Actinocorallia herbida: one gene and its partner. The protein of the gene in region 1 interacts with the protein of each later gene in a pairwise test. Links are inferred from orthologs where the notes say so. Each region holds a gene or a part of one and is shown on either strand. Other genes may lie near its edges.

The links.
Region 2: the proteins of rlmB (region 1) and EDD29_RS44345 interact in binary tests that used the Escherichia coli proteins (3 or more experiments, as listed by UniProt). The link is inferred for Actinocorallia herbida from one-to-one orthologs.

Annotation. Positions count from the first base shown.
Region 1 is NZ_RJKE01000001.1:8,636,469-8,647,863, forward strand. The notes cover bases 577-3,482. They hold rlmB (23S rRNA (guanosine(2251)-2'-O)-methyltransferase RlmB), read right to left. Parts: upstream 2,549-3,482; coding sequence 1,604-2,548; downstream 577-1,603. Other genes in these bases: EDD29_RS39135 (alpha/beta fold hydrolase), read left to right, coding at 577-1,067; cysS (cysteine--tRNA ligase), read right to left, coding at 2,638-3,482. Outside these bases: more of EDD29_RS39135, read left to right, coding at 243-576; more of cysS, read right to left, coding at 3,483-4,032; EDD29_RS39160 (hypothetical protein), read left to right, coding at 4,159-5,061; ispF (2-C-methyl-D-erythritol 2,4-cyclodiphosphate synthase), read right to left, coding at 5,121-5,606; EDD29_RS39170 (CarD family transcriptional regulator), read right to left, coding at 5,622-6,104; EDD29_RS39175 (hypothetical protein), read left to right, coding at 6,390-7,097; EDD29_RS39180 (copper chaperone PCu(A)C domain-containing protein), read left to right, coding at 7,286-7,933; EDD29_RS39185 (response regulator transcription factor), read right to left, coding at 8,037-8,717; EDD29_RS39190 (sensor histidine kinase), read right to left, coding at 8,714-9,886; phosphate signaling complex protein PhoU, read left to right, coding at 10,071-10,736; EDD29_RS39200 (phosphoglyceromutase), read right to left, coding at 10,809-11,395. UniProt on the Escherichia coli protein: Specifically methylates the ribose of guanosine 2251 in 23S rRNA.
Region 2 is NZ_RJKE01000001.1:9,700,634-9,712,148, forward strand. Bases 1-2,848 are described here. They hold EDD29_RS44345 (NAD(P)H-hydrate dehydratase), read left to right. Parts: upstream 1-576; coding sequence 577-2,121; downstream 2,122-2,848. Other genes in these bases: EDD29_RS44335 (ABC transporter permease), read left to right, coding at 1-136; EDD29_RS44340 (holo-ACP synthase), read left to right, coding at 155-508; alr (alanine racemase), read left to right, coding at 2,185-2,848. In the rest of the region: more of alr, read left to right, coding at 2,849-3,297; EDD29_RS44355 (alpha/beta fold hydrolase), read left to right, coding at 3,353-4,477; tRNA (adenosine(37)-N6)-threonylcarbamoyltransferase complex ATPase subunit type 1 TsaE, read left to right, coding at 4,498-4,935; EDD29_RS44365 (hypothetical protein), read left to right, coding at 5,088-5,756; tRNA (adenosine(37)-N6)-threonylcarbamoyltransferase complex dimerization subunit type 1 TsaB, read left to right, coding at 5,784-6,464; rimI (ribosomal protein S18-alanine N-acetyltransferase), read left to right, coding at 6,461-6,916; tRNA (adenosine(37)-N6)-threonylcarbamoyltransferase complex transferase subunit TsaD, read left to right, coding at 6,913-7,941; EDD29_RS44385 (ATP-binding SpoIIE family protein phosphatase), read right to left, coding at 7,938-9,443; EDD29_RS44390 (class I SAM-dependent DNA methyltransferase), read right to left, coding at 9,445-10,074; EDD29_RS44395 (FAD-binding protein), read left to right, coding at 10,274-11,515. UniProt on the Escherichia coli protein: Bifunctional enzyme that catalyzes the epimerization of the S- and R-forms of NAD(P)HX and the dehydration of the S-form of NAD(P)HX at the expense of ADP, which is converted to AMP.

The DNA of each region.
Region 1 (11,395 bases):
CGAATAAGGACGGCCCGCACAGGCGCATGGAAGCTATCGTGACCCGCGTGACCGACGGGGCGCGCGGTCGGACAGCACGAGAACACCTCGCAGATAGTACGAATACCACCACCACCTGTCACATCATCGAAGGCAGGGGCTAGCGCGGGAGGCAAAGGGTGACGTTGCTGGTGGGCGCTCCCGGCGGAGGCAAACTCGTCGTCGACTGCCTGGGCCCCCGGGACGGCACACCCGTCTTCCTGATGCACGGCACCCCGGGCAGCCGCAGCGGCCCGCTCCCGCGCGGCATCGTCCTGCACCGGCTCGGCGTCCGCCTCCTCAGCTACGACCGGCCCGGATACGGGGATTCGGCCCGCCGGCCCGGCCGGTGCGTCCGGCACGCCGCCGACGACGTGCGGGCGATCGCCGACCACCTCGGATACGAGCGGTTCTCCGTCGTCGGCAGATCCGGCGGCGGTCCGCACGCCCTCGCCTGCGCCGCCCTCCTGCCCGACCGGGTCACCATGGCCGCCGTCCTGGTGACGGTCGCGCCCCCCGACAGCAAGGGGCTCGACTGGTACGGCGGCATGGGCGAGCTGAACAGGCGGGAGTACTCCGGCATCGACCTCGACCCGGCGGGCGGACTCGGCGAGATCATCCGCAAGGCCGACGAGATCAAGAAGGACCCGGAATCCCTGCTGCGCATGCTGGGCGGCGACCTTTCCTCGGGGGACCTCCGCATCGTCGAGGACGTCGAGATCCGCGAACAGCTCATCCGCACCTACGGCGAGGCGCTCAAGTACGGCGCCGACGGCTGGGTGGACGACGTGCTCGCCCTCCGCCGCCCCTGGGGCTTCGACCCCTCCCAGATCCAGGTCCCGACCCTCCTGTGGCACGGGTCGCAGGACCGGTTCTCACCCGTCGACCACACCCGCTGGCTCGCCGCCCGGATCCCCGCCGCGGAGACGTACGTCGAGCGCGGCGCCACCCACTTCGGCGCCGTCGAGGGTCGAGCAGCACGCCGTCGGCGTCGGCGGCGCCCGCGAACGGCGGGACCCGCATCATGTACTTCCACACGAGCGTCTTGATCGACTCGGCGGAGGCCCTGCCGTCGTACCACCGCCGATGGGACCTCCCCGCGGCGAGCAGGTACCCGCCGAGGCTCCCGACGCAGAAGCACACCGCCGTCAGCAGATCCGCCGCGCTGTGCCACGACGGCCCGCCGGGCCCGCCGAAGAGCTCGAACAGCCCCACCCCCAGCGACGCCCCGAACAGCAACCGCGTCTGCCGCGTCACCCGCCGCTGGCCGAGCGCCGACGCGTCCGACGCCACCCGGTACACCTCAGGAAGATCGCCTCGTCCAAATTCGTTCAAAGCCCCCCCAAACCCACCAAAAACCCTAACCCGCCACCCTCCCGACAACTAGGCCACAAGACACGCTCCCGGCGGGCCCGCCACCGCCCCCCGAACAGCCGAAAGCCCCCGAAAAGCCGAAAGGCCCTCCGCAGCCGGAGGGCCTTGACCGGAGCCCCGTATCGGATTCGAACCGATGACCTGCTGTTTACAAGACAGCTGCTCTGGCCGGCTGAGCTAACGAGGCGTTGTGGGGGGCATCTTAGCCGAATCAGGTGTGGCGCTGGCGAGCGATCTCGTAGAGGGCGATGCCTGCGGCTACGCCGGCGTTGAGGGACTCGGCGTGGCCGAACATGGGGATGTGGGCGAGGATGTCGCAGCTGTCGCCGACGAGGCGGCCCAGGCCCTTGCCCTCGGAGCCGACGACGAGGACGAACGGGCCGTCGGCGGCGGGGAGGTCGGTGATAGAGGAGCCGCCGTGGGCGTCGAGGCCCGCGACGAAGCAGCCTGCCTCCTGGTAGGCCTTGAGCTGGCGGGTGAGGTTGGTGCAGCGGGCGACCGGGGTGGTGGCCAGGGTGCCGGCGCTGGTCTTCCAGGCGCCCGCGTTGATCCCGGCGCTGCGCCGCTCGGGCAGCAGGATGCCGCTCGCGCCGAACGCGGTGGCCGAGCGGACGATCGCACCCAGGTTGCGGGCGTCGGTGATGCCGTCCAGGGCGACGATCAGCGGGGCGGTGCCCTGCAGCAGCTCGTCGGGGTGGGCGTAGCGGTAGGGCTTCACCTGGAAGGCGAGACCCTGGTGGACGGCCCGGTCGGTGAGGCGGTCGAGCTCGGGCTTGCCGCACTCGATCAGCGGGATGCCGCGGTCGGCCGCGATCTTGACGGCCTCGCGGACCCGGTCGTCGCTGTCGGGCATGTAGTACAGGGTGGTGCCGGGCACGCCCTCGCGCAGCGCCTCGAGCACGGGGTTGCGGCCGTGCACGAGCTCAGGCGCGTCGGGACGGCGCGCGGCGACCGGGCGGCTCTGGGCCGCGGCCGCGCCGCCCTGCCGGGTCTGCTGGCCCGTGGCGGGACGTCCGCCCGGCTTACGCGGACCGAACGTCTTGGTGCCGGTGCGGGAAGAGCTCTTGGCGTTGCGCGCCTTGACGCGCTTGCCGTGCCAATGCCTGTCCTCGGCCTTGGCGGTGACGCTCGGGCCCTTCTTGCCCTTCTTGGTCATCCTCGGCTGCCCTTCCCACAGAAAACAAAACCACGTGAACCACAAGCGTAAGCGACCCGAAGCATCGCTCCGGGCCGCCTGTGGAAAACTCAGCCCCGCCTGATGTCGTAGCGGGGGCCCTGCGGGGTGTCCTCGACCACGATCCCGGCCTCGGCGAGACCGTCGCGGATCGCGTCGGCGGCGGCCCAGTCCTTGCGGCCGCGGGCCGCCTGGCGCTGGCCCAGCACCACCCGCACGAGCGCGTCGACGACCGGGCGCAGATCGGCGGCGTCGGAGGCGACGCTCCACTCCAGCGGGTCGATCCCGAGGACCGAGGCCATCGCGCGCACTTCGGCGGCGGCCTCCCGCGCGGCCTCGCCGTCGCCGGACGCCAGCGCGCTGTTGCCCGCCCGGACGGTCTCGTGCAGGACGGCCAGCGCCTGCGGGACGCCCAGGTCGTCGTCCATCGCCCCGACGAACGCCGCGGGGAGGTCGGCGGAGATCTTGACGTCGCCGAAGGTCTCCGCGGCCCGGACGAGGAAGCCCTCGATCCGCTGGTAGGCCAGGGCCGCGTCGTCGAGCGCGCCGGGGGTGAAGTCGATCGTGGAGCGGTAGTGCGCCGAGACGAGGAAGTACCTGGCCTCGACGGCCCTGACCTGACCGAGCAGATCGTCCAGGTACACCACGTTCCCGATGGACTTGCTCATCTTCTCCCGGTCGATCGTGAGCAGACCGTTGTGCATCCAGTACCGCGCGAACCCGTCGCCCGCGGCCTGAGCCTGGGCGATCTCGTTCTCGTGGTGCGGGAAGACCAGGTCCATGCCGCCGCCGTGGATGTCGAACGTCTCGCCGAGGTACTTGGTCGCCATGGCCGAGCACTCCAGGTGCCAGCCGGGACGGCCGGGGCCCCACGGCGTCTCCCAGGACGGCTCGCCGGGTTTGGCGCCCTTCCACAGGGCGAAGTCCCGGGCGTCGTGCTTGAGCTCCTCGTTCGGGGTGTCCCCCGCCGAGCGCATGTTCTCCAGCTTCTGGTTGGACAGGCGCCCGTAGTGGTCCGCCCAGGACTTGACGTCGAAGTAGACGTCGTCGCCGACGTTGTAGGCGTGCCCGCGCTCGATGAGCCGCCGCATGAGGACGATCATCTCCGGGACGTGCCCGGTGGCGCGCGGCTCGATGGTCGGCGGAAGGCAGCCGAGCGTCTCGTAGCCCTTGCCGAAGATCCGCTGGTTGCCCTCGGCCACGGCGAACCAGGGCCGTCCGGACTGCTCGGCGACGGCCAGGATCTTGTCGTCGATGTCGGTGACGTTCCGGACGAAGGTGACCTCGTAGCCCGAGCGGATCAGCCAGCGGACGAGCTGGTCGTAGATCACGCCGGAGCGCAGGTGGCCGATGTGCGGGGCGGCCTGCGGTGTGGCCCCGCAGACGTACAGCCCGACCCGGCCCGGCGTCAGGGGCTCGAACTCGCGGACGGCACGCGTGCTGGTGTCATAAAGGCGCAGGCTCACGGAAGTCAAGGCTACTAGGGAAAGGCCTCGCGCAGAGGCCGCGGGCGCAGATGCGCCATCAGGGGTCGCGCGGGGCGGCGCGCCGGGTCAAGATTGTCTCTCACTCCGTCTTCCCCCCGAGGCACCATGACGACCGCACTGACGCCCGCTCATCGCGCGTTCACGATTCTGAGCTTCATCGCCGTCGCCGGGCTCACCGCCGGGGCGTTCATCCTGTCTTACGACGATCTGCGACTGCTGGCCGAGACCGGGCTGAGCGGGCGGAACGTCGAGCGTTTCGGCAGGTACTACCCACTGGTCTACGACGGGCTCATCGCCACCGCGATCCTCGCGCTCTTCACGGCGCGCCGCGCGCCCTGGTGGACCCGCTGGATCCGGTGGATCCTGCTCTACGCGCTGGTCGGCGGCGCGATCGCCGCCTCCATCCAGAACGTGGTGAAGGGCTTCGCGGCGATCGACGGCACCGCGCTGGACGCGGGGGTGGCCTCGGCCCCCTGGGTCGCCGCGCTCCTGGCGACCTGGCTGTGGCTGTCGATGTTCCGGCAAGTGCGCGCGGTCCGGCGGACCCGTAAGACGCCCAACGGATCTCCCGAGCCGGAGCCCGTGCCGCAGCCCGACTTCTCCCTCGACGGGATCACTCCGGCCGAGCCGATGCGGCTGCCCACCGCGGCGGACTTCCCGAACCCGTACCTCGACGCCTATCCCCACCCGGTGCCTCCGCCGGGTCCCGCACCCGCGATCGAGCAGGTAGAGGCGCCGGACCATGAGGACGCCGAAGACGACCAGGAGCCTCCGAGTCCGCCTCCGCTGCCCCTTCCCGTCGCCGCCGAGCCCGTCCGTCCGCCGGCCAGCCTTCCGACGGACGTGAAGCTCGTGGGGCGGCCCGCCAAGAGCGACGCCTCCCGGGACGAGTCGGAGCCGGAGGGCCCGAGGCCGGACCTCGACGAGTGGGCCGCCTACGGGGGTGACGAGTGGGACCCGCCTTCCGGCACGCTGCGCAGTGGCCCCACGCCGCCCGGACAGGGCTGACGCGCGGGGCTCCCGGAGGAAGTGCGGATCACCGTCTCAGACGCCTTCGCGCAGGAGGATCAGCGCGGGAAGATCAGCGCCGTGGCGATGGCGGCGATGCCCTCGCCGCGGCCGGTCAGCCCGAGCCCGTCGGTGGTGGTCGCCGAGAGGCTGACCGCGGCGCCGTCCAGGACCGCGCTCAGCGTCTTCTCCGCCTCCGCGCGCCGCTTTCCGATCTTGGGGCGGTTCCCGATGACCTGGATCGCGACGTTGCCGATCTCGTAGCCCGCCTCGCGCACCAGCCGGTGCACCTCGGTGAGCAGGACCGCCCCGGACGCCCCGTGCCAGCGCGGGTCGGCGGTGCCGAAGACCGCGCCGAGGTCGCCGAGGCCGGCGGCGCCCAGCAGCGCGTCGCAGGCGGCGTGGGCGGCGACGTCACCGTCGGAGTGCCCTTCGATGCCGTCGCCCTCGCCGGGCCATTCGAGCCCGGCCACCCACAGCGGCCTGCCGGACGCAAAAGGGTGGACGTCGGTACCGACGCCCACCCTTGGATGTTGAAATGTCATGCAGACAAGCGTGCCCTACCCGGCGAGGACCTCGTCCAGCAGCGCTTCGGCCTTGTCCTCGTTCGTCTTCTCAGCGAGCGCCAACTCGCTGACGAGGATCTGCCGTGCCTTGGCGAGCATGCGCTTCTCCCCCGCCGACAGCCCGCGCTCCTTGTCGCGCCGCCAGAGGTCACGCACTACTTCGGCGACCTTGTTGACGTCACCGGACGCCAGCTTCTCCAAGTTCGCCTTGTACCGCCGAGACCAGTTGGTGGGCTCCTCGGTGTACGGGGCGCGCAGCACCTCGAACACCTTCTCCAGGCCCTCCTGGCCGACCACATCCCGGACCCCGACCAACTCGGCGTTGTCCGCGGGGACGCGTACTGTAAGGTCACCCTTGTCGACCTTCAGCACCAGGTAGGTCTTGTCCTCACCCTTGATGGTGCGAGTCTCGATGGCTTCGATCCGAGCAGCCCCATGGTGGGGGTAGACGACGGTGTCGCCGACCGTGAAAGTCATGTGACAAGTACCCCTTCCGCTAGGCACTAGCCTACCACGCGCTTCCCACGGAACGCACGGGCCAACCGTACATTTCCGCAGGTCACGCCATTAATTGGGGTCTTGACAAACCTTCGCACCGGTGCAAGCCCGCACTCCGGACTCATTGTTCTACCCAGGGGAAACGTCTTCGCAACCTCTGCGCAACACCTGTGTACGGGCCGCGAAACCGATATTCCGATCTTGCCGGAAAAGGCGATACTGGAAAGGGACGCGTGATCGGCGCCGCCGGAGGCGAGGTGCGGCATGAGGCATGAGGACGACGACTACGGCCTGCCTCACGTCCATGTGGTCGTCCCCGACGACGCCCGCGAGCTCGACGAGGACCTGGCGATCTGGCGGCGCGAGGAGAGGTCCCGCCTGCGCAAGGCCCGCTGGCAGCGGATCGCCAAGCCGTTCCAGGGCTGGGGCCTCGCACTGCCCGTCACGATCCTCGTACTGCTCGTGGCAGTGCTCAGCGGCACCCTGATGACGTTCTTCGGACCGCGCGCCCCGCGCCAGATCCCGCCCGCCCAGACGCTCGCGCGCAGCACCGCGCCGCCCGGTTCGGTGGGCGGCCTTCTCCCTTCCGCGAACCTGGCCGTGAATGGCGCGCCCATGCGGACCGTCGACATGCGCCCCGCGCTGATCGCGATCATTCCCCGCGCGTGCGACTGCGACGGAACCCTGCGCGGACTCGACCGCATCGCCGACGCCGCTTCCGTAAGGATCTATTTCCTCGCCGACCGCCGCACGTCAGGAGAATCGGTCAAGGAGGCCCATGAAGATCTCTGGAAGATCTCCGGGCGCGTCGCGGGATCACAGGCCTCCATTGTCGACGATTCCACCGATCTTCTCCCGCGCACCTATCAGGCGCACGGGCTGACAGTTCTCGTGGTGAAGGCGAACGGCGCCGTCGGGCAGATCATGCGCGACCTGCGGACGACCCCGGAGCCGTCGCTCGTCCGCTTCTGAGCGCCTCCTCCCGGTTCGCTCCGCCACGGGCCCCGCAGGGCAGGGGATCGGCGCGGAGAACGCCGGAGCACCCCCGGTCCGGAGCACCGGCGAGTGCTCGCTACGATGCGTGCGGACCCACGATCGAACACCGGTAACTGGAATATCTGCGCCCCGAAGGGCTGCACCAAACGAGGAGACACGTCGCCGTGATCCGCAAAGTCGCCCCGCTGGCCCTGGCCGGTTCTCTCGCCCTGGCCGGGTGCGGTGCCGGGACCGAGGCCCAGAGCGTGAAGCCGACCCGCCTCACGGACGGCGTCAACATCTCGCAGGGCGGCCTCGACGTGCGCAACATGTTCCTCCTCGGCCCGGTCCCCGGCACGCCCGCCGAGCCCGGCGCCGACCTGCCGCTCTACGGCACGCTGATCAACAACACCGCCAAGGACTCCGACGCGCTGACCTCGGTCACCGCGGCCGGCGGCTTCGCCCAGTCCGCGGTGATCGGCGCCGGCACGATCGCGCTGCCCGCGCACACCGCGGTCCCGCTCGGCGGCCCGCAGACCTCGGTCGTCCTCAAGGGCACGAGCGCCAAGCTCTTCGGCGGGGAGAGCGTCAAGCTCACCCTGACCTTCACCAACGCCCCGCAGATCACCGTGACGGTCCCGGTCGTGCCCTCGGTCGGCGAGTACGCCACCCTGTCCCCCGCGCCCGCCGCGACCCCGACCGGCAGCGCCACCCCGACGGGCGCCGCCACCGGCGGCACCGAGGTCGAGGGCGTCGAGGGCACCCCCGCGGTCAACCCGAAGCCGACCAAGAGCCCGAAGAAGTCGGCCGGCAGCGAGCCCTCGGAGCACTGAGCCCGAGCACGGCCCCCAAGAACACCGAAAGGCCCCCGGCGTCACGCCGGGGGCCTTTCCCTTTACCCGCTCTCGCCGCGCCCTGGACGGGGCGCAGGGGCCCTCAGGGCTCGAACTTGTAGCCGAGCCCCCGGACGGTGACGATGTACCGCGGTGTCGAGGGCGCCGGCTCGATCTTCGCCCGGAGCCTCTTGACGTGGACGTCGAGGGTCTTGGTGTCGCCGACGTAGTCCGCGCCCCAGACCCGGTCGATCAGCTGCATCCGGGTGAGGACGCGCCCCGCGTTGCGCAGGAGCACCTCCAGCAGCTCGAACTCCTTGAGGGGGAGCTGGACGGTCTCCCCGCCCACGCTCACTATGTGACGTTCCACATCCATGCGCACGGGGCCGGCTTCCAGTGCCGCGGGGACGATCTCCTCCACGTCCCCTTGGCGCCGCAGTACGGCCCGGATCCTTGCGACCAGCTCACGCGACGAGAACGGCTTGGTGACGTAGTCGTCGGCGCCCAGTTCGAGGCCCACCACCTTGTCGACCTCGCTGTCCTTGGCCGTGAGCATGATCACCGGGACGCTGGAGCGGGAGCGCAGTTCGCGGCAGACCTCGGTGCCCGGCAGGCCGGGCAGCATCAGGTCAAGCAGGACGAGGTCGGCGCCGTTGCGGTCGAAGGCCTCCAGCGCGTCCGGCCCGGTGGCGGCCACGGCCACCTCGAAGCCCTCCTTGCGGAGCATGTACGACAGGGCGTCGCTGAACGACTCCTCGTCCTCCACGACAAGTACACGGGTCACGGATTGTCCTCCCGGACTGACTGATCTAGGGATCGGGGGTGTTCCCGCAGGGGGAGCCGGAGAGTGAAGGTGGAGCCGGAGCCCTCCTTGCTCCAAACGATCACCTCGCCGCCGTGCTTGGTGGCGACGTGCTTGACGATGGCCAGCCCGAGGCCGGTCCCCCCGGTCTGGCGGGAGCGGGCGGGGTCGACGCGGTAGAACCGCTCGAAGATCCGCTCGAGCTCCGGTTCGGGGATCCCGATGCCCTGGTCGGTCACGCTGATCTCGGCGTAGGGGCGCTCCTCGTCGTCCACCACGCGCGTGCTGATCGCGACCTTGGTCCGTTCCGGGCTGTAGGCGATCGCGTTGTCCACAAGGTTCTTCAGGGCCATCACCAGCAGTTCCTCGTCGCCCCTGACGTACAGGTCGGGCGTGACGGCGACGCCGAGATGGATCTCGCGGGCCTGCGCGGTGAGAGTGGCGCGGTCCACGGCGTCGGCGACGAGGTCCGCGACGGCAACGGGCTCCTCCTGCGCGAGAGGCTCCTCCCCCTGGACGTAGGAGAGGGTGATGAGGTCCTGGACGAGGCTGGAGAGCCGGGCGGCCTCCAGTTGCATCCGCCCGGCGAACCGGCGCACCGCCACCTGGTCCTCGGCGGCGTCCTGGACGGTCTCGGCGAGCAGCAGGAGCGCCCCGACGGGCGTCTTCAGCTCGTGGCTGACATTGGCGGAGAAGTCGCGGCGGATCGACTCGACGCGCCGCATCTCGGTGAGGTCCTCGGCGAGCACGAGGACGAGCCCTCCGGAGCCGAGCGGCGCGACCCGGACCGCGAACCAGCGGGAGTCGGCGACGCCCACCTGGACCTCGGCCTCGCGGATCTCGCCGTCGCGGCGGACCCGGCGGGCCAGGGCGAGGATCTCGTCGACCATGAGGCGGTCGCCGCTGACCATGCCGAAGGCGCGCGCGGCCGAGGAGGCGCGCAGCACCTTGTCGTCGGTGTCGAGGACGACGGCCGAGGACGGGAGTACGTTGAGGACCGAGGAGACGCCCGGGGGCAGGGCCACGACGGGGGGTTGCGGCGGTTGCGCGCGGCCCTGGGCCAGTTCGGTCCAGCGGATGGCCAGGCCTGTCACCAGCCCGCCGGTCAAGCCGACGAAACCGGCGAGTCCGACGGCCAGTTCGACATTCACAACTGGATGTTAGGTGCCGTTGAGGACGCCCTTGCACTACCCGACGTACTCGGACGGTCGCGTTCGCCCAATGTTCACCTCTGCCACTGATTCAGTTCATGACCGACATGTTCGATGTGTCACGGGAACAACCCATCACATGGGATTTCACCCATTGTGATCGAACGAACACGAGGTAGGGACTTTGCGCGACGCTTACCATGAGGAACTCGACGGGATCTCCCATGACTTGGTGGAGATGACCCGTCTGGTCCGTTCCGCCATGGCGCGGGCGACCACTGCCCTGCTCGACGCCGACGCCCGGCTGGCCGAAGAGGTCATCAGCGGCGACAAGGCGGTCAACAAGATCGAGTCCGAGATCGAGCAGACGGTCTTCGACCTGATGGCCCGGCAGCAGCCCGTCGCGGGCGACCTGCGGACCCTCATCACCTCACTGCGGATGGCCGCCGACCTCGAGCGGATGGGCGACCTCGCGGCGCACATCGCCAAGACGGCGCGGCGGCGCCATCCCGAGTCCTGCATCCCGGCGGAGCTGCACTCCACCATCCTGGAGATGGGCCAGGTGGCCGAGCGGATGGTCGCCAAGGCGGGCAGCGTCATCGCGTCCCAGGACGTGGCCATGGGCCTGGAACTGGAGACCGACGACGACGCGATGGACAAGCTGCACCGCAGGCTGTTCAAGGTGCTGCTGTCGCCGTCGTGGAAGCACGGCGTCGAGAAGGCCGTCGACATCACCCTGGCGGGCCGCTACTTCGAGCGGTTCTCCGACCACGCGGTGCACGTCGCGGGCGACGTCGTCTACCTGGTGACGGGCCAGCGGCCGGAGGAGATCATCGAAGAGTTCAACTGACGCGGGAGACGCCGGAGGGGCCGCACAGACGTCCTGTGCGGCCCCTCGACGTCTCACGGGTCTCCCCGGTGACTACTTCTTGCCCTGGTTCTTGACCGCCTCGATCGCGGCCTTGGCGGCCGCGGGGTCGAGGTACTCGCCGCCGCGCTTGCGCGGGACGAAGTCGGCGTCGAGCTCGTACTTGAGCGGGATGCCCGTCGGGATGTTCAGCTCGGAGATCTCGTCGTCCGGGATGTCGTCGAGGTGCTTGACGAGGGCGCGCAGCGAGTTGCCGTGCGCGGTCACCAGGACGGTGCGGCCCGCGGCGAGGTCGGGGACGATCGCGTCGTACCAGTACGGCAGGAGGCGGTCCACGACGTCGGCCAGGCACTCGGTGCGCGGGACCAGCTCCGACGGCAGGGAGCCGTACCGCAGGTCGCCGACCTGGGACAGCGGGTCGCCGTCGGCGATGGGCGGCGGCGGGGTGTCGTAGGAGCGGCGCCACGTCTTGAACTGCTCGGGGCCGAACTCCTCGAGCGTCTGGGCCTTGTTCTTGCCCTGGAGCGCGCCGTAGTGGCGCTCGTTCAGCCGCCAGGAGCGGCGGACGGGCAGCCACAGGAGGTCGGCCGCGTCCAGCGCGATGTTCGCGGTGCGGATGGCGCGCTTGAGCAGGGAGGTGT
Region 2 (11,515 bases), 1.1 Mb from region 1 along the record:
CGGCGAAGGGCTGAAGCCGGTCTGGCACTACGGCCTGGGCTTCGACCTGGTGCTCGCCGCGGGCGCGGTCGCCCTGACCGTCCGCAGGTTGCGCCTGCCGATGCGCGATCCCGCCCCGAGGACCCGCCTGCCCTGAGATCGGTACGCTCGGGGGGTGATCGTGGGCGTGGGGATCGACGTGGTGGACGTGGCGCGGTTCGGGGCGGCGCTGGCGCGGACGCCGAAGCTGCGGGAGCGGCTGTTCACCGAGGGTGAGCGGGATCTTCCGGTGCGGTCCCTGGCCGCGCGGTTCGCGGCCAAGGAGGCGCTGGCCAAGGCGCTGGGCGCACCGGGCGGGCTGCTGTGGACCGACGCGGAGATCCGGCGGGGCGCGGCGGGCCGGCCGTCCCTGCACGTCACGGGCACGATCTCGGCGGTCGCCGACCCGCTCGGGATCACCGCCTGGCATGTGTCGCTCAGCCACGACGGCGGGATCGCGACCGCGATGGTGATCGCCGAGGCGGGCTGAGCGGGTAGGACGCCGGAGACGGGCCCACGGGCGAGACATCCCTTCATCCCTTTTCGCAGGAGGCGGCGGTGCGGTACGCGCACGCGGTGGACGAGGTACGGGCCGCTGAGGCGGCGCTCATGGCACGGCTGCCGGAGGGCACGCTGATGCAGCGGGCCGCGGCGGGGCTCGCCGCCGTGTGCGCGCAGCTGCTCGGCGGCCTCTACGGCTCCCGCGTGCTGCTGCTCGTCGGCAGCGGGGACAACGGAGGCGACGCCCTGTACGCGGGCGCGCGCCTGGCGCGCAGGGGCGCCCACGTGACGGCCGCGCTGGCCGCGCAGAAGACGCATCCCGAAGGGCTCGCCGATTTCAGGGCGGCTGGAGGCCGCGTCCTGGATTACGCCCGTTTGGAGTCCCTGCTGTCCCCGGGAGAAGGCTCCGCGCCCTCCTCGGCGGCCAGGCGGGCCTTCGAAGGCACCGACCTGGTGATCGACGGCCTTACCGGCATCGGAGGCCGGGGCGCCCTGCGCGGCCTGTACGGGGCACTCGTCAGGGCCCTGCCCGAGGAGGCCGCGGTGGTGGCGTGCGACATCCCGAGCGGGGTCGACGCCGACACCGGCGAGGTCGCCGACACCGCGGTCCGGGCCGACGTGACGGTCACGTTCGGCACGCTCAAGCCCGGCCTGCTCATCGATCCGGGGGCCGCGCACGCGGGGGTCGTCGAACTCGTCGACATCGGCCTCACCGGGCTGCCCGAGCCCGCCGTCATCGCCCCGGCCACCGCGGACGTCAGGCCGCCCCGCCCGGAGGCGGAGACCGACAAGTACCGGCGCGGCGTCGTAGGGGTGATCGCCGGGGGCGCGCGGTTCACCGGGGCCGCGCTGCTCTCGGTCGGCGCGGCGCTGCGCGGCGGCGCGGGCATGGTCCGGTTCGCCTCGGCCGCCCGGGTGGTCGCGCTGGTCGACGCGCGCTGGCCGGAGACCGTCACCACGGTCCTGCCCGAGGCGGCCCCGGGCGACGACACGGAGCCCGATCTCGACGCCGTCGGCCGGGTCCAGGCCTGGGTGGTCGGCCCCGGCCTCGGCGTCGACGCGCGAGGAGAACGCCTGGTCAAGGCCACCCTGCGCAGCGAGGTGCCCGTGCTCGTCGACGCCGACGGGCTCACCGTCCTCGCGGGGCTCCCGGCCGGGGTGCGCCGCGCCCTGCTGGACCGCCGGGCCCCGACGCTGCTCACCCCGCACGCGGGCGAGCTGTCCCGGCTGCTGAACGTCGGCCGCGATCAGATCGAGGCGCGCAGGCTCGTCCATGTCCGCGCCGCGGCCGCCGGCCTCGGTGTGACGGTCCTGCTCAAGGGCTCCACGACGCTCGTCGCCGATCCGGGCGGCCAGGTCCGGGCCAATCTCACGGGCACGCCCTGGCTGGCCACCGCGGGCTCCGGAGACGTCCTGTCGGGCCTCGCCGGGGCGCTGCTCGCGCAGGGCGTCGACGCCGCCGACGCCGGGGCCTGGGCCGCCCACCTGCACGGACTGGCCGCCCGGATCGCCGCGGCGCCCCGGCGCGGCCTCGCGCCCGCGCCGATCACCGCGGAGGACGTTCTCGCCGCGCTGCCAGAGGCGTTCGCGCAACTGTCCTGAGCTGCGCCGACCCGCGCGCGGTCTTGCCCGAGCTCCCCGCCGGGTGCGGCAGACTTGGGGACCATGACGCATCCGACGCGCGCGCTGGTCGACCTCTCGGCCATCCGGGACAATGTGCGGCTGCTCGCCGAGGCCGCGGGCCGGCCCGTGATGGCGATGGTCAAGGCCGACGCCTACGGGCACGGGGCCGTCCCGGTGGCGAAGGCCGCATTGGAGGCCGGCGCGTCCTGGCTCGGCGTCGCGTTCGCCGACGAGGCCCTGGCGCTGCGCGCGGCGGGGATCACCGCCCCGGTGCTCGCCGGGGTCTGCCCGCCGGACACCGACTTCGCCGCGGCGATCGCGGGCGGGGTCGACCTGGGCGTCGGCTCGGTCGGGCTGGTCCGCGCGGTCGCGGCGGCCGCCGCCGCGAAGGGCGTCCCCGCCCGGATCCATCTGAAGGCCGACACCGGGATGTCGCGCGGCGGGCAGACCCGCGACGGCTGGCCCGCGCTGGTCGAGGCCGCGTTGAAGGCCGAGGCCGAGGGGGCCGTCCGGATCATCGGGCTCTGGTCGCACATGGCCTGCTCCGACGAGCCGGAGCACCCGTCGGTGGCCCGGCAGACGGCGGCCTTCGCCGAGATGGTCGGCTACGCCGAGCGCGCGGGCGTCCGGCCCGAGCTACGGCATCTGGCGAACTCCTCGGCGGCCCTGCACCTGCCCGAGACGCGCTGGGACCTCATCCGTCCCGGCCTGGCGATCTACGGGCTGAACCCCGCGCCCGCGCTGCCCGATCCCGGCCTGCGCCCCGCGATGACCCTCACCTCCACGGTGACGGTCGCCAAGCGCGTCCCCGCAGGGTCGGGCGTGTCTTACGGCCACCTCTACATCACCGACCGGGAGACGACGGTCGCACTGGTCCCCGCCGGGTACGCCGACGGCGTCCCGCGCTCGGGCAGCAACGTGCTGGAGGTCCTGGCGGCAGGCCGCCGCCGGAAGATCGCCGGACGGGTCTGCATGGACCAGTTCGTGCTGGACGTCGGCGACGATCCGATCGAGGAGGGCGACGAGGTCGTCCTGTTCGGCCCCGGTGACCGCGGCGAGGCCACCGCGACGGACTGGGCCGACGCCGTCGGCACGGTCTCCTACGAGATCGTGACCCGGCTGGGCGGCCGGGTCCCGCGCGTGCACACCGACTGACCGCCGCGGCCTGAGCCCGCGGCCTTCCGTACCCAGCCCCGCAGGGAGGACGACTTTGGACGGACGGAGCAAGAGAAGACTCGGGATCGCCGGAGCCGTCGCCGGGGTGGGCGCGGCCGGCGTGGGCGCCGTGGTCGCGGCCCGCCAGTACGCGGTCGGCCGGGTCAGGGCCCAGCCGGACCCGGAGGCCGCCGAGCCTTTCGGGGAGCCGCGCGGAGACGCCCTGACCGTCCTCGCCGACGACGGGCTGCCCCTGTACGTCGAGGTGGAGGAGCCCGAGACGCCTCCGGCGCCGGGCACCCCGACCCTGGTGTTCTGCCACGGCTACTGCCTGAACCTGCACACCTGGCACTACCAGCGGCGCGATCTCACGGGGTTCCGGCGGATCACCTGGGACCAGCGCAGCCACGGCAGGTCCGGGCGCAGCGACCCGCGCCGGGCGACCATCGACCAGACCGGCGCGGACCTCGCCGCGGTGCTGCGCGCGACGGTCGGCCGGGACGAGCCCGTGGTGCTCGTCGGGCACTCCATGGGCGGGATGACGCTGATGGCGTTCGCCGAGCGCCATCCGGAGGAGTTCGGCGGCAGGGTGCGCGGGGTCGCGCTGGTCAACACCTCGATGGGCGACATCCAGCAGATGACGCTCGGGTTGCCGCTGATCCTGGCCAAGGTGGCGCAGCCGCTCGCGCCGCGGGTCATCCGCGGGCTGGGCCGCCGGGGCGCGCTGGTGGACTCCTCCCGCGCGATCGGCGCGGATCTGGCGTTCTGGGTGATCCGCCGTATGGGCTTCGCCGACCGGACGATCAGCCCGACCGTGGTGGACTTCGTGGAGCGGATGGTCCGCGCGACCCCGTTCGAGGTGATCGCGGAGTTCTACCCGACCCTGATCGGGCACGACAAGCGCGCCGCCCTGGCCGTCCTGGACCGGGTTCCGGCGCTGGTGATGACGGGCGACGCGGATCTGCTGACCCCGGCGGCGCACGGCGCGGAGATCGCGGCGGGCCTGACGGACGTGGTGTACGTGGCGGTCGAGCCCGCGGGGCATCTGCTGCCGATGGAGCACCACGCGCGGGTGACCGAGGCGGTCCGGGCGCTCGCGGGACGGGTCACGGCGGCCCCGCCCCGGGTGCCGGGGCCCGCGCGGGGCGTCGAGGACGAGCCGGTGAAGGAGGAGCGGTGAGGATAGACACGGCGGAGCGGATGCACTCCCTGGGCCTGGCCCTGGGCGGGCTGCTACGCGCGGGGGACCTCGTGGTCCTGACGGGGGGTCTCGGCGCGGGCAAGACCACGCTGACCCGGGGCATCGGGGAGGGCCTCGGGGTGCGCGGCCCGGTGACATCGCCCACTTTCGTCATCGCGCGGGTGCACCCGCCGCTGGCCGGGGGGCCGCCGCTGGTCCATGTGGACGCCTACCGGCTCGGCGGGTTCGCCGAGGTCGACGATCTCGACCTGGACGCCGACCTCGCGGCCGCGGTCACCGTGGTGGAGTGGGGCGAGGGCCTGGTCGAGGGCCTTGCCGAAGATCGTCTCGAAGTGCGGATGAGCCGGGTCGGCGACACCGAGTCCCGCGACGTGACGATCACCGGCGTGGGGGGCCGCTGGGCCGGGTCTGAACTGAACGGGATCGTTCCAGATTAGATAGGTATGCCCTGGTACTCGCAGTTTCTCGTTTGCGTGCCGTAACCTCTAGCGAACATCTTTGGTAAGAGCGCACTTTCCCGGGACAAGACGGGTATAGGAGTCCTCCAGTGGGTGGTCAGAGGCGTAGAAGCACCGGTTCTGAGCGGAGTATGGCGATCCTGCTCGCCGGTGCGCTCACCGGCGTGCTCGTGGTCTGCGCGATAGCCGGTCTGTTCATCCTGCGTAACGCGAGCGGAGACCCCACGCAACTAGCGCCGGGCACGAACCATCAGGCGGCCCCGTCGGGCGCCGAGGACGGCGGGTTCGTCCCGCTGGAGGGCCCGCCGGACGCGTGCTCCGTCCTCGCCGACGCCCCCGAGAAGCTCGTCCCCGGCGGCGAGCCCACCCCGGCGTCGGCCACCGACACCGACACCTCGGTCCGCTGCACCTGGGGAGACGTGGGGCTCGGCGACGATCCCCGCGAGCTGTCCCTGGAGCTGCGCAGCGTCCCCGGCGCCGACCCGGTGGCCGACGCCGAGGGGATGTTCACCGAGGAGCACGAGAGCGACAAGTCCGGCGACAACCTCCTGCCGAGCCAGCGCCTGCGCGACTTCGACGATCTCGACGAGGTCGGCGATCAGGCCTACGTGCTGTACTTCACCGAGACCGCGTTCTCCCAGGCCGTCGTCAACGCCCGTGTCGGCAACGTCCTCGTGACCGTCTCCTACGGCGGGAGCAAGGACGACGACACGCCGCTGGACCAGGGCGACTGCGTGGACGGGGCGACCGAGGCGGCGACGAAGGCCATCGAGGCGATCAAGAAGATGGGATCGGCCTGACCCGGCCTCCGTATAGGCTTGACGGTCGTGCTGGTACTGGCTTTCGACACCGCGACCTCGGCGGTCACCGCGGCTCTCTACGAGTGGTTCCCTGGCGCCGCCGCCCGGCCCGTGGCGGTCGTCGCCGGGGTGGACCGGCAGCGCCACGCCGAGGTGCTGTCCCCGTCGATCTCCCGCGTCCTCGCCGAGGCCGGGGCGTCCCCGGGCGACCTCGACGCGATCGCGGTCGGCGTCGGCCCCGGCCCCTACACGGGACTGCGGGTCGGCCTGGCGACCGCCGACGCCCTGGGCAACGCGCTGCGCCTCCCCGTCCACGGGGTCTGCACGCTCGACGCCCTCGCCTGGGCGAGCCGCCGCACCCAGCCCTTCGTGGTGGCCTCCGACGCGCGCCGCAAAGAGGTCTACTGGGCGCGCTACGACTCCTTCGAGCGGCGGGTGACCGAGCCGTCGGTCGGCCCGGCCGCCGATGCCGCGGCCTCCGGGCTGCCCGCGATCGGCGAGGGCGCCGCGCTGTACTCCGCGGTGTTCGAGGAGCGGGAAGGTCCCGCTGACCGGGCGCCGCTCCTGCCGTCGGCGGGGGCGATCGCGGAGATCGCGATCAGCAGGCTGTCGGGCCGCGCCGGACTGCCGCTGCTGCCGCCAGAACCGCTCTACCTGCGCCGCCCCGACGCCCAGGAGATCGGCGCACGGAAGAAGGCGAGCCAATGAGCGACACCGGGATCCGGCCGATGTCGACCGCGGACCTGCCCGCGGCGATGGTGCTGGAGCACGAGCTGTTCGGCGACGAGTCCTGGACCGAGGGCATGCTCCGCGAGGAGCTCGCCGCGATGCCGGGGACCCGGCACTACATCGTGCTGGAGGAGAACGGCTCGGTCGTCGGCTACGCGGGCCTGGCCGCCGTCGGCGGTGACGGCGACGTGCAGACGATCGGCGTCTCGGCCGCCAGCCAGGGCCGGGGCCTCGGCGCCGCCCTGCTGACCGAGCTGCTGGCCGAGGCGGTCCGGCGCGGGTGCCGCAGGGTGTTCCTGGAGGTGCGGGCCGACAACGAGCCGGCCCAGAGGCTGTACGAGCGGTTCGGCTTCGTCCGGATCGGCGTGCGCAAGCGCTACTACCAGCCGTCCGGCGTGGACGCGATCATGATGCGGAGGGACGAGCCGTGACCGAACCCCTGGTGCTGGGCATCGAGACCTCCTGCGACGAGACGGGCATCGGCATCGTCCGCGGGCACACCCTGCTCGCCGACACGGTGGCCTCCAGCGTCGACGAGCACGTCCGCTTCGGCGGGGTCGTGCCCGAGGTCGCCAGCCGCGCCCACCTCGAGGCGATGACCCCGACGATCGAGCGGGCCCTGGCCGAGGCCGGGGTGGCGCTCAGCGACCTCGACGCCATCGCGGTCACCGCGGGCCCCGGGCTCGCGGGCGCGCTGATGGTCGGCGTCGCCGCCGCCAAGGCGTACGCCCTCGCGCTCGGCAAGCCCCTGTACGGGGTGAACCACCTGGCCGCCCATGTGGCGGTCGACCAGCTGGAGCACGGGCCGCTGCCCAAGCCGTGCGTGTCGCTGCTGGTCTCCGGCGGGCACTCCTCGCTGCTGCTGGTCCCCGACGTGGCCCGGGACGTCCGCTCGCTGGGCTCGACCGTCGACGACGCGGCGGGCGAGGCGTTCGACAAGGTCGCCAGGGTCCTCGACCTGGGCTTCCCCGGCGGTCCGATCATCGACCGGAGGGCCAGGGAGGGCGACCCGCGCGCGATCGCGTTCCCGCGCGGCAAGATCGACGACGGGACCTACGACTTCTCCTTCTCCGGCCTGAAGTCCGCCGTGGCGCGCTGGGTCGAGGCGAAGGAGCGGGCCGGGGAGTCCGTGCCGATCGCCGACGTGGCCGCGTCCTTCCAGGAGGCCGTGGTCGACGTGCTGACGCGGAAGGCGATCGCGGTCTGCAAGGACAACGGGGTCGACCACCTCCAGATCGGCGGGGGCGTCGCGGCGAACTCGCGGCTCAGGGAGATGGCCGCGCAGCGCTGCGAGAAGGCGGGCGTCCGGCTGCGGGTGCCCCGGCCCGGTCTGTGCACCGACAACGGCGCGATGGTCGCGGCGCTCGGCGCGGAACTCGTCGCGGCGGGTCTGGAGGACTCGCGGCTGGACATTCCCGCCGATTCCTCGCTGCCCGTGACGACGGTCCGGCTCTAGACGCCCAGCTCGAACCAGACGATCTTGCCGGAGGCGGTGCGGGTCGCCCCCCACCGCCGGGCGAGGCGCGACACGAGCTGGAGGCCGCGGCCGCCCTCGTCGTCCTCGTGCGCGTCCCGCAGGACCGGCAGCGTGTACTCGTCGTCCATCACCTCGACCAGCAGATGCTCGGTCTGCACGAGCCGCAGCTCGATCGGCCGGGTGGCGAACCGGACGGCGTTGGTGACGACCTCGGTGGCCAGCAGCTCGGTGATCTCGATCTGGTCGGCGAGGTCCCAGGCCTTGAGGGTCGCGCGGATGAGCCGCCGGATGCGCGACGGCGTGGTCCGGCGCGGCTCCAGCATCCACCGGGCGACGTTCGCGGCCGGAATGCCGGTGAGATCGGCCATGAGGACCGCCACGTCGTCGCTCCGGTCGTCGATCTGGAGGTTGCGCAGGACGTCGTCGCATTGGGCGTCGAGGGTGAGGCGGCGGCAGTCGAGCGTGGCGCGGAGCTGCTCCAGGCCCTCGGTGATGTCCTGGCCGCGGACCTCCACGAGCCCGTCGGTGCACAGGACGAGCCGGTCGCCGTCGTGGACGGGCACCTCCATCGGCTCGAACGCGACGCCGCCGACGCCGATCGGCACCCCTTCGGGCACTTCGAGGAGTTCGGCGCGGCCGTCGGCGTGGACGAGGATCGGCGGCAGGTGCCCGGCGTTGGCGAACGTGCAGCGCCGGGCCACCGGGTCGTAGACGGCGTACATGCAGGTGGCGAGGTGGTTCTCGCCGAGGCCCTGGGCCAGCCCGTCGAGCTGGCGCAGCACCTGGTCGGGCGGCAGGTCGAGGGCGGCGAGGGTCTGCACCGACGTGCGGAGCTGGCCCATGATCGCGGCGGAGCGCATCCCGTGCCCCATGACGTCGCCGACGACGAGCGCGACCCGGCTGCCGGGCAGCCCGATCGCGTCGAACCAGTCGCCGCCGACCCTGGCGTGATCGCTGGCAGGCAGGTAGCGGTGGGTGATCTCGACCCCGGCGAAGCGCGGCAGCCGGTTGGGCAGCATGCTGCGCTGGAGCGTGTCGGCGGCGGCCGCCTCCTGCCGGTACCTGTGCGCGTTGTCGGCGGCCAGGGCGGCCTGGGCGACGAGCTGCTCGGTCATCAGCGCGTCGATCTCGTCGGCGCCGGGGGCCTCGAGCAGGACGGCGCCCAGTGTCCTGCCGCGGACCCGCAGCGGCAGGGCCACCAGCCGCCCTTCGTGCACCGCGGCGCCGAACGCCACGGCCCGCTGAGCCGCCTCCTCGGGCTGCTTGGGTCCGGCGACCAGGCGAAGGTCGTCGCCGAACTCCGCGCGCTGGCCGAACAGGCTCTCGGCGAAGTAGACGGTCGCGCTGCTCGCGAGTCGGGGCACCAGCGCGCCGACCAGCGCCCGCGCGGTCTCGGCGGGGTCCAGCCGGGTGCCGATGCGCGCGGCGGCGGCACCGAGGAACGCCAGGCGCTCCTTGAGGCTCTCGGCGGTCTCGCTCACGTCACACCCGGCGGCAGTTGTAGAAGAGCTGGATCTCCGGGACGGCCTGGGTCGTGGCCGGCGCGTAGCTGAGCACGTTCTCTTCCTCGATCTCGAACCCGGCGGACTCGACCGCCTCGCGCAGCTCGTCGCGCAGCAGCCCGGAGACGAGCAGTTCCTGGCCGAGGAACGGGATCGGGAACTCCTCGAGGTCGGCCTCGACCATCGAGAGGCAGAACAGCCCGCCCGGCTTGAGGAGGCGGTGGATCAGTTCCAGCGATCGGGGGATGCCGGGCACCGGCAGCATGAGCAGTACGAAGAACGCGACGACGGCGTCGAACTCGCCGGTGACGTCGCGCAGGTCGTCCTGCCGGAACTCGCCCTCGGGCACGTTCAGTCCGGCGATCCTGACCATCTCGGCGCTGAGGTCGACGCCGGTGACCCGGTGCCCGCCCGCGGCGATCTGCGCGGCGGACGGCAGGCCCGTCCCGCAGCCGAGGTCGAGGACGTGCGAGCCGGGGGAGAGGCGGTCCAGGAGCCAGGAGCCTGCGGCGAGCTGCCCCTCCTTGTGCGGGAAGGCCTCGTCGTACCGGGCGCCGATGACGTCGAAGGCCGCGGCGTGGCGTCTTTCTCGTTCAGCCCACTTGGTCACGGTGCGGGGTCCCTGGGTCGGCTCGGGTGACGGGTGATCTGGGTGGACACTTTAGAGGTCTTTGTAGCCAATAGGGAGAAGTTCCCGAATCGCCCTTATGTGATGTGGCTTTCTTGCGAAGATTCCCAAAGTGGATCTTCCTAGGGAGGCTTCTCCAATGCAGGAACGCGAATCTCACGCCATCAGCCGCCGTTCGATCATGACCGGGCTGGTCGCGGGCGCCCTGGTCGTCGGGCTCGACCCCGTCAGCCGGAACTGGGTGACCGCGGCGCACGCCGGCGGCCCCTTCGACGCCATCCCGTCCCTCGACGGCACGCTCCGCACCGACGCCGCGTCTTTGGCTGCCGCGGCCGACGACTTCGGACACATCGTCAGCCGCACCCCCCTCGCCGTCCTCGAACCGGGCTCGGTCGGCGACATCGCCAAGATGGTGAAGTTCTGCCGGGCGCGCGGCCTCAAGGTGGCCGGACGTGGACAGGGCCACACCACCAACGGGCAGTCCCAGGTGGCCGGGGGCCTCGTCATCGAGACCGCGCCGCTCGACGGGATCCGGATCCGCGCCGACCGGGCCGTCGTCGGCGGCGGCGTCCTGTGGGGAGCGCTGGTCCAGGCCGCGCTCGCCCAGGGACTCACCCCGCCGACCCTCACCGACTACCTCGGCCTGTCCGTCGGCGGCACCCTGTCGGCGGGCGGGGTGGGCGGCGCGGTCATCCACCACGGCGCCCAGGTCGACAACGTGCTGGAACTCCAGGTCGTCACCGGCAAGGGCGACGTGCTGCGCTGCTCGCCGACCCTGCGCAAGGACCTCTTCGACGCCGCCCGCAGCGGCCTCGGCCAGGTCGGCATCATCACCGAGGCGGTCGTGCGGCTCGTCCCGGCGCCCGCCACGGTCCGCCGCTACAACCTCTACTACGGCAGCGTCGCCGACCTCACCGCCGCGCAGATCGCGATGGCCGAGGACGGGCGGTTCGACTACCTGGAAGGCTCGCTCGCCGTCGTCGAGGGCGGCCACACCTTCATGATGGAGGCCGTCGCCTTCGACGCGACCCCCGCCGACGACGCCGCCCTCATCGGCGACCTCACCCATACGTCCGTCACGATCGACGACCTCACCTACTGGGACTTCGCCGACCGGATCACCCCGATCGTGGGGATCCTCCAGGCCATCGGGGAGTGGCAGCGGCCCCACCCGTGGCTGGACAGCATCGTCGCGGCCTCGGCCGTCGACGAGCTGGTCACCGCCGCGCTGCCCGGCCTCACCCCCGCGAACATCGGGCTCAGCGCCGTCCTGCTGCTCTACCCCATCCCGACCGCCAAGGTGAAGGCCCCGCTGCTGCGGCTCGGCTCGGCGGGGGAGGAGCACGCCTTCCTGTTCTCCCTGCTGCGCACCTCGTCGCCCGGCTCGGCCGACCCCGCCGCGATGACCGCGCTCAACCGCGCC